DNA from 2 places in the Citrobacter telavivensis genome. Region 2 is predicted to be linked to the other one. Evidence: riboswitches for the same ligand, from Rfam matches in the RefSeq annotation. Region 2 holds a riboswitch; the other holds the start of a gene.

What was found. Region 2 has a riboswitch for cobalamin ahead of ACERJC_RS08065 (ABC transporter substrate-binding protein). Riboswitches for the same ligand answer to the same signal wherever they lie in the genome.
Region 1: it holds a riboswitch for cobalamin, as region 2 does, so the genes downstream of both, btuB (TonB-dependent vitamin B12 receptor BtuB) here and ACERJC_RS08065 (ABC transporter substrate-binding protein) in region 2, are expected to answer to the same signal.

Annotation. Positions count from the first base shown of each region.
Region 1 is NZ_JBGUBF010000007.1:386-5,260, reverse strand. Features, by position in the region: gene fabR (HTH-type transcriptional repressor FabR) at 1-363, shown strand, start outside; gene ACERJC_RS21025 (YijD family membrane protein) at 360-719, shown strand; gene trmA (tRNA (uridine(54)-C5)-methyltransferase TrmA) at 777-1,877, opposite strand; cobalamin riboswitch at 1,992-2,185, shown strand; gene btuB (TonB-dependent vitamin B12 receptor BtuB) at 2,251-4,089, shown strand; gene murI (glutamate racemase) at 4,034-4,875, shown strand, end outside.
Region 2 is NZ_JBGUBF010000001.1:1,699,340-1,704,214, forward strand. Features, by position in the region: gene prs (ribose-phosphate diphosphokinase) at 1-447, shown strand, start outside; gene dauA (C4-dicarboxylic acid transporter DauA) at 703-2,382, shown strand; gene ACERJC_RS08060 (GNAT family N-acetyltransferase) at 2,529-3,020, shown strand; cobalamin riboswitch at 3,199-3,426, shown strand; gene ACERJC_RS08065 (ABC transporter substrate-binding protein) at 3,647-4,699, shown strand; gene ACERJC_RS08070 (FecCD family ABC transporter permease) at 4,765-4,875, shown strand, end outside.

The sequences.
Region 1 (4,875 bases), on a different contig from region 2:
GAGTTCATCGGTAACAACCCCAACGCCTTCCGTTTATTATTGCGTGAACGTTCTGGTACCTCAGCGGCTTTCCGTGCCGCCGTTGCACGAGAAATTCAGCACTTCATCGCGGAACTTGCGGATTATCTGGAACTCGAAAACCATATGCCGCGCGCGTTTACTGAAGCGCAAGCCGAAGCGATGGTGACGATTGTCTTCAGTGCAGGCGCCGAGGCGCTGGACGTGGGGGCGGAACAACGCCAACAGTTAGAAGAGCGACTGGTACTGCAACTGCGCATGATTTCGAAAGGCGCGTTTTACTGGTATCGCCGCGAACAAGAGAAGATGACCCTCATTCCAGGTAACGTGAAGGAAGAGCAATGAAACAGTCAGTTCAGGATAAAGGTACGCTGTTGCTGGCGCTGGTCGCTGGCTTGTCGATCAATGGCACATTCGCGGCGCTGTTTAGCTCCATCGTGCCGTTCTCTGTATTCCCGATTATCTCGCTGGTGCTGACGGTGTACTGTCTGCATCAACGTTATCAGAATCGCACCATGCCTGTGGGGTTACCGGGCCTGTCTGCCGCCTGCTTTATTCTCGGCGTTCTGCTTTACAGCACCGTGGTGCGCGCGGAGTATCCGGATATCGGCTCCAACTTCTTCCCGGCGGTGCTGTCGGTCATTCTGGTCTTCTGGATCGGCGTGAAAATGCGTAATCGCAAGCAGGAAGTGTCGGAATAAAAGCGGCTGACGTCCAGGCCGGATGCGGCATAAATGCCTTATCCGGCCGATAACCGATTACTTCGCCGTCAACAACACTCCGCACTCCATATGGTGCGTATACGGGAACTGATCGAACAGCGCCAGACGTGAGACGTTATGCGTCTGGCTCAAGGTTTCCAGGTTCTTGCACAGCGTCTGTGGATTGCAGGAGATGTACAGAATACGCGGATACGCCTGCACCATTTTCTCCGTCTCACTGTCCAGACCGCTGCGGGGCGGATCGACAAAAATCGTTTCGCACTGATAGCTTTTCAGATCGATGCCCTGCAAGCGGTTAAACTCGCGCACGCCGTTCATCGCCTGCGTAAACTCTTCCGCCGCCATGCGGATAATCTGCACGTTATCAATCTGATTCGCCGCAATGTTGTATTGCGCGGCGGCAACCGAGGGTTTAGCGATTTCGGTCGCCAGTACGCGCTCAAAGTTGCGCGCCAGCGCGAGCGAAAAGTTGCCATTCCCGCAGTACAGTTCGAGCAGATCGCCTTTCGATTCGCGGGTAACATCCAGCGCCCACTCCAGCATCTGAATGTTCATTGCCGCATTGGGTTGCGTAAAGCTGTTCTCGACCTGACGATAAATCATCTCTTTGCCCGCAACCGGCAAGCGTTCGTCGATGTAATCCTGGTCCAGCGCGATTTTCGTTTTCGTCGCGCGGCCAATCAGATGCACGTTCAGGTTCTGCGCGCGCAGCGCATCGCGCAATGCTTCGGCGGCTTCACGCCACTCATCGTCCAGCTTTTTATGATACAGCAGCGAGACCACCGCCTGATTGCTCATGGTGGTCAGGTAATCAATCTGGAACAGCTTATGGCGCAGCACGCGGTTGTCGCGTACGCCAGCGATCATCGCGGTCATTAACTGATTGATCAGTTCACTCGCCGCCGGGAAGCTGTCGACGCGAATTCGGCTTTTGCTCTGCTGATCAAAAATGATGTGATACAGGTCGTCACCATCGTGCCAGATGCGGAACTCCGCACGCATACGGTAGTGACTGACCGGCGAGCGAAACACTTCCGGAACCAGGCCAGAAAAGGGCGCCATCATACTCTGCAAGCGCACCACTTTCTCGGCGAGCTGCGCGTCATACTGTTCTGTCGGAAGGTGTTCGGGGGTCATGATGTATCCTGAAAAATATAAGTACGCGGGGATTGTAGGGATTGCTCAACAGATGTCCAGACATTGATGACTTCCGATATTTAACAATCACGCTGGACAGTAAGATGTTACAAACTGTAGCATCCGTGTGCCGGTCCTGTGAGTTAATAGGGAATCCAGTGTAAATCTGGAGCTGACGCGCAGCGGTAAGGAAAGGTGAGATGAGAGCGTAAGCAGACACTGCCCTCGGGTGGGAAGTCTTCATTTCTGGTATCCCTGACGGGGATACCCTTCCAAGCCCGAAGACCTGCCGGCTAACGTCGCAACTGGTTTTCATCATCGCGTACTATCGGTGGGACCTGCGGCATCCTTCTTATATTGTGGATGCTTTACAATGATTAAAAAAACATCGCTGTTGACGGCGCTCTCCGTCACGGCCTTTTCAGGTTGGGCACAGGATGCCACGCCTGACACGCTTGTCGTGACGGCAAACCGTTTTCAGCAACCTGTTAATACCGTTCTGGCACCAACTGACATTGTCACGCGTGAAGATATCGAACGCTGGCAGTCCCGAACTGTCCTTGATGTCATGCGCCGTCTGCCTGGCGTGGATGTCGCCCAGAATGGCGGCATGGGGCAAAGCTCTTCTCTGTTTGTGCGGGGTACCGAAGCGAAACACGTTCTGGTGTTAGTGGATGGTATTCCGGTCGCCCGTCCGGGCATTTCGAATAACTCCGATATTGATCAGATTCCGGTCTCGCTGGTGCAGCGCATCGAATATATCCGCGGCCCGCGTTCAGCGATTTATGGTTCCGGTGCCATTGGCGGAGTAGTGAACATTATCACCATGGCCGGTGAGGAGCGTTCGCAGATCAATGCTGGCGTGGGGTCAAAAGGCTATCAGCAGTATGACGGCACTTATCGCCAGCGTTTTGGTGATACCGTGGTGACCGCTGCCGGGGCATATCAGACCACCAAAGGCTTCGATGTTCAGCCGCGCTCCAGCTACAGCGGTGATAGCGATCGCGATGGCTATCGCAACAAGCTGTTCTGGGGAGGCGTTGAGCACAAATTTAACGATCAATTCGAGGGTTACTTCCGTGGCTACGGCTATGCCAGTAATGCCGATTATGACCAGGGGAAATGGGGTTATGACGGCGGAAACGACGAGCACCAGAATTACACCCAGTCGTGGGATACAGGGCTGCGCTTCAATTCCGGTATCTACTCTTCGCAACTGGTCGCCAATTACCAGCGTATTAAGGACTACAACTACAGCAGTCTGAACGGGCGCTATGCGACAGGTTACAGCCTTGATGACATGGAGCAGCGCTATGTCCAGTGGGGTAACAACGTTATTGTCGGGCACGGTGCTGTCAGCGCGGGTGTCGACTGGAAGCAAGAAAAGCTGATGTCCTTTGGCGAGTATGGGACAGACAACTATAAGCGTGATAACACGGGCCTCTATTTGACCGGGCAACAGCAGATTGACAGCGTGACGCTGGAAGCGTCTGGTCGTGAAGATCATGACGACCAGTTTGGCTGGCATGGCACCTGGCAAACGGCGGCGGGCTGGCAGTTCGTTGATGACTATAAGGTGACACTCTCTTACGGCACGGGCTTCCTTGCGCCTTCACTGGGGCAACAGTTTGGTGCGGAGCGTTTTGGCATTGCCTCTAACCCGAATCTGAAGCCGGAAGAATCGAAGCAGTGGGAAGCTGGGCTGGAAGGGCTGACCGGTCCGCTTGACTGGCGCTTGTCGACCTATCGCTACAAAATCCAGAATCTGATCGACTACAACAACAATACCTACTTCAACGTCAAATCCGCGACCATCAAGGGGCTGGAATGGACGGGAAACCTGACAACCGGTCCGGTCGATCACCGCTTAACGTTGCAGTATGTGGATCCGCGCGATGATGAAACCGATCAACAGCTTTATCGCCGCGCCAGGCAGCAGGTGAAGTATGAGCTGAGCGGGCAGGTCTACGAGCTGGGCTGGGATGTGACCTATCAGTACATCGGCGAGCGCTACGATTACGACTATGACAATTCCCGTAAGGTGAAAATGGGCGGGCTGAGCGTGTGGGATATTGGACTTTCATATCCGCTCACCTCACATCTCACAGTTCGTGGTAAAATAGCCAACCTGTTCGATAAAGATTACGAGACAGTTTATGGCTACCAAACTGCAGGACGGGAATACACCTTGTCTGGCAGCTACACCTTCTGATCCACGCCCCACCGTACTGGTATTTGATTCCGGTGTCGGTGGGTTGTCGGTCTATGATGAGATCCGGCATCTCCTGCCGGATCTCCACTATATCTACGCTTTCGATAACGTGGCTTTTCCTTATGGGGAAAAGAGCGAGGCATTTATCGTTGAGCGCGTTGTTGAGATCGTGACGGCGGTACAGCAGCGTTATCCTCTCTCCCTGGCGGTTATCGCCTGTAACACGGCCAGTACGGTCTCTCTTCCGGCCTTGCGTGAGAAGTTTGCCTTCCCGGTCGTGGGCGTGGTGCCGGCGATCAAACCGGCGGCGCGTCTGACGGCGAATGGCGTTGTCGGGCTGCTGGCAACACGCGGGACGGTGAAACGTCCTTATACGCATGAGCTGATTGCGCGCTTTGCGAATGAGTGTCAGATAGCCATGCTGGGGTCAGCGGAGCTAGTGGAGTTGGCGGAAGCGAAGCTGCACGGTGAGCCGGTGCCGCTGGAAGAGTTGCAACGGATTCTGCGCCCATGGCTGCGGATGCCGGAACCGCCTGATACGGTAGTGCTCGGGTGCACCCATTTCCCACTGTTACAGGAAGAACTCTTACAGGTTCTTCCTGAAGGGACGCGGCTGGTAGATTCCGGCGCGGCGATTGCGCGCCGCACGGCCTGGCTACTGGAACATGAAGCGCCGGATGCGAAATCCGCAGATGCCAATATCGCCTATTGTATGGCAATGACGCCGGAAACTGAGCAATTATTACCCGTTTTGCAGCGTTACGGCTTTGAATCGCTCGAAAAACT
Region 2 (4,875 bases):
TCTCCGGACATCGGTGGCGTCGTGCGTGCCCGCGCTATCGCTAAGCTGCTCAATGACACCGATATGGCAATCATCGACAAACGCCGTCCGCGTGCAAACGTCTCTCAGGTGATGCACATCATCGGTGACGTCGCTGGCCGTGACTGCGTACTGGTTGACGACATGATCGATACCGGTGGCACGTTGTGTAAGGCCGCTGAAGCACTGAAAGAACGTGGTGCGAAACGCGTATTTGCTTACGCGACTCACCCGATCTTCTCAGGCAATGCAGCTAACAACCTGCGTAACTCAGTGATTGATGAAGTTGTCGTCTGCGATACCATTCCGCTGACCGACGAAATCAAAGCACTGCCGAACGTGCGTACATTGACCCTGTCGGGTATGCTGGCCGAAGCGATTCGTCGTATCAGCAACGAAGAATCTATTTCTGCTATGTTCGAGCATTAATCGAACCCGGTTCAAAAACCCGCTGCGGCGGGTTTTTTCGTCTGTAACCCTTATTTCTCCACAAAATCATTCAGGATGCATCGAGGCGGCAAGCGAATGAGTTCCCGGGAACGTACCGGTAGTACGTGACGGGGGCGAATGAAGGCAGCCAACAAAGAGACAATCGGAAGGATGAAGTGGAATGACTTAAGCCTCCTTCACCTGCCAACCAGCCTATGAGTTGACAGATGATGCGCTCATGGATGAAACATTATTGTGAACAGAATTTTTTCCTCACATGTGATGCCTTTCCGCGCCCTCATCGACGCTTGTTGGAAAGAAAAATATACCGCCTCACGGTTTAGCCGTGATGTGATTGCCGGGATCACCGTCGGGATTATTGCCATCCCGCTGGCGATGGCGCTGGCTATTGGGAGTGGCGTCGCGCCGCAGTACGGACTCTATACTTCCGCTGTGGCAGGGATAGTCATTGCCTTAACCGGGGGGTCGCGTTTTAGCGTCTCTGGTCCAACCGCCGCATTTGTGGTGATCCTCTACCCCGTTTCGCAGCAGTTTGGACTTGCTGGCCTGCTGGTGGCGACGCTGATGTCCGGGGTTTTTCTGATCCTCTTTGGCCTGGCCCGCTTCGGTCGCCTGATTGAGTACATCCCGGTTTCAGTGACCTTAGGTTTTACTTCAGGGATTGGTATCACCATTGGTACCATGCAAATCAAAGACTTCCTCGGTCTGCAGATGGCCCACGTACCGGAGCACTATCTGCAGAAAGTCGGCGCGCTGTTTATGGCTCTGCCGACCATCAACCTGGGTGACGCCGCCATCGGCGTGGTCACGCTGGGCACCCTGATTTTCTGGCCGCGTCTGGGCATTCGCCTGCCAGGTCACCTGCCCGCCCTGCTCGCCGGTTGCGTCGTCATGGGGATTGTCAACCTGCTGGGCGGACATGTTGCGACCATTGGTTCTCAGTTCCACTATATTCTGGCCGACGGCTCACAGGGCAATGGGATCCCGCAACTGCTGCCGCAGCTGGTGCTGCCGTGGAACCTGCCGGATTCTGATTTCACCCTGAGCTGGGATTCCCTGCGCGCTCTGCTTCCGGCGGCGTTTTCTATGGCGATGCTGGGGGCGATTGAGTCTCTGCTCTGCGCCGTGGTGCTCGACGGAATGACCGGTACCAAACACAAGGCCAACAGTGAACTGATCGGTCAGGGGCTGGGTAACATCGTCGCGCCTTTCTTCGGCGGGATTACGGCAACGGCGGCGATTGCCCGCTCGGCGGCGAACGTCCGCGCTGGCGCTACCTCCCCGATTTCCGCTGTGATCCACGCGCTTCTGGTGATCATGGCGCTGCTGGCGCTGGCGCCACTGCTCTCCTGGCTACCGCTGTCGGCGATGGCGGCCCTGCTGCTGATGGTGGCGTGGAACATGAGCGAAGCCCACAAGGTGGTGGATTTACTGCGTCACGCGCCCAAAGACGACATCATTGTGATGATGATGTGTATGTCGCTGACGGTGCTGTTTGACATGGTCATTGCCATTAGCGTCGGGATTGTGCTGGCCTCGTTACTGTTTATGCGCCGTATCGCGCGCATGACGCGACTGGCCGCGGTGAACGTTGAGGTGCCAGAGGATGTGCTGGTGCTGCGCGTGATAGGCCCGCTGTTCTTTGCCGCGGCTGAAGGATTGTTCACCGATCTGGAGTCGCGCATTGAAGGCAAGCGCATTGTCGTGCTGAAGTGGGATGCGGTGCCCGTGCTGGATGCCGGGGGCCTGGATGCCTTCCAGCGCTTTGTGAAAAGATTGCCGGAAGGGTGCGAACTGCGCGTGACAAACGTGGAATTCCAGCCGCTGCGCACGATGGCGCGCGCCGGTATTAAGCCGATTCCGGGACGCCTGACGTTCTTCCCGAACCGCGACGCGGCGCTGGCTGATTTGTAATCTCTGGCAGTTATCGGTCCGTTCCTGTACGGGCCGGTAACATTTTCCACTCTGCCCGCTGGTTTTCCTCTCCTGAGTTGTTATTATCCGTTTTCTGTTCCTGTGAATAAGAGTGGCAGTTCGTGATTCCCTTTACCTTACGTGAAATGACCGGAGATGATATTCCGGCGGTTCAGTTATTTCTGACCCAGCATTTGAATGAATTCTTTGCTGCTGGAAGACCTGTTCCTTCTGCCGGACAGGATGTTTTTCATCTGCAACAGCAGTATATTCAGCAGGAGCGGAATTTATTGCTTTGCGCCTGGAGCGAAGAGCATGAACTCATTGCTACCCTGGCCGTCTGCCAATATGACGACCGAATAGCTGAACTTCGCGGGCGTTATATTTTGAATGAAACGGCGGAAATTTGTCGCTGTTATGTGGACAAACGCTATCGCAGAAAAGGTATTGGCCGTCAGTTACTCGCTTTTGCTGAAACATTTTGTGAGCAGCACCAGTACACCCTATTATACTTGCATACCCACCATTTTTTACCGGGCGGATATTCATTCTGGAAACGTAATAATTTTCAGGTGGTGATGGATATGCACGATCACTGGCAATTAGTGCATATGGAGAGATCACATAAATTGGCATGACTAAGAATATTAATTGATCAATGTCAATCAATTCTCATTTAGCTTTTCATCACTACGTTTTGTCATCCCGAATTTTATTATTCAAAAAATACTAACTAATTGAAATTTATGAATTAAATACTTTCACGCCCGATTATGCCCTCTCTTTACCCGGTGATTGATCTTGTTAACAAATGCCGATACAGTCCTTTCCGACAGCATTTCATTACACCAACATTGTAGTGAATAGGAATATGGTGCGGATTATTCTAATCTTATGCCATAACTGCCCCCGCAACTGTAGGCGGATGCAGAATATCCTCGTGCAGCATATTTTGTTGCAGGTCACTGTAAAGCGAATCTTTATGGGAAGGCCGATATTCTGATTACCGTGAGTCAGGAGACCTGCTGTCAAATTTATGCTCCATTGAGTGGACGGGATGGTCCATGGGATGATTTATTTGACATAAGTCACTGTGAAAAGGTGAATCAGTTTTCTGACTGAACCGCATACTTTCTTTATTTGCATAAAGTCATGCATAAATTTCACGATGTTATGTCATCTATCGTCATGAACTCTCCCGATATAAGGAACGACATAATCCATGACCAGACGTTCAGATTCTGGCATGAACGGGATGATAATAATGCACGCTAATTTTACCTCTTTACCTTATAAAAAAACGCTTCTGGCTGTTGCTGGTGCCGCGCTGTTTCTTACTTCAGGTCTTTCTCATGCTGCAAAAACGGAATATCCATTGACGATTAAAAACTGCGGTCGGGATATCACGTTTAACGCAGCGCCAAAACGTGTTGCCACCGTGGGACAAAACAGTACAGAGATCCTGTATGCACTGGGTCTGGCTGACCGCGTGGTGGGAACGTCGCTGTGGTTTGGACCGGTTCCCGATGCCTGGAAAGCAGCAAATGACAAAATTGCCGTGATTGCGCAAAACATCCCCAGTTTCGAAGGCATCATTGCCAAAAAACCGGATCTGGTCGCCAGCCAGTTCGAATGGCAAATCGGCCCCGCCGGTACCGTGGCGTCTTATGAACAGTTCAGCGAATTGAAGGTCCCCGTCTATACCGCACCGGCTGACTGCGCGAAAGATAACGAAGATGGTGGTGACGGCGTTCGCAAAGGGATGTTTGATATCGCGATGGTCTATCAGGAAGTCGCCGACTTAGCGACGATCTTCGACGTTCAGGATAAGGGTGACGAACTGATTGCCAGCCTTAAGGCGCGCGAAGCGGCAGCGAAAAACAAAATCGCCGGGATGGACAGCAACGTCTCCGCCGTCTTCTGGTTCTCCAGCGCTGACCTGCAACTTGATCCTTACGTCGCCGGGAAATTAGGGCCTGCGGCCTGGATTGCGCAAACGCTGGGCGTCAAAAACGTCATTGATTCCGCCGAAGAGTGGCCGACTGTCGGTTGGGAAACTATCGCGAAAGCCCAGCCGTCGGTAATTGTGCTGGGGGAAATGAGTCGTCGTCGTTTCCCGGCCGATGACTGGCAGGTGAAAATGGATTACCTGAAATCCGATCCGGTCACCCAACTGATCCCCGCCGTAAAAGCCAATCATTTACCGGTGATTGACGTGCAGACCATGAATGCCGGTATCAGAACCATTGACGGTGTTGAAAAGCTGGCGGATGCCCTGGTTGAGTACGGCTTAGCGCATCCTCAGGCCGCGCATTAATCCTCGTTTCGCGCCAGACCCCGACGGGTCCGGCGCGTTTTATGCACTCCGAAACGCAGGTTACTATGAGCGATTTACGCAGGACGCGTCACGCCGTCAGTCGGTTAGCGGTCAATGTTTGCGGTCACGCCCTCTGGGTTAGCGTGCTGATGTGCGGCGTCCTGCTGGCGGGGATC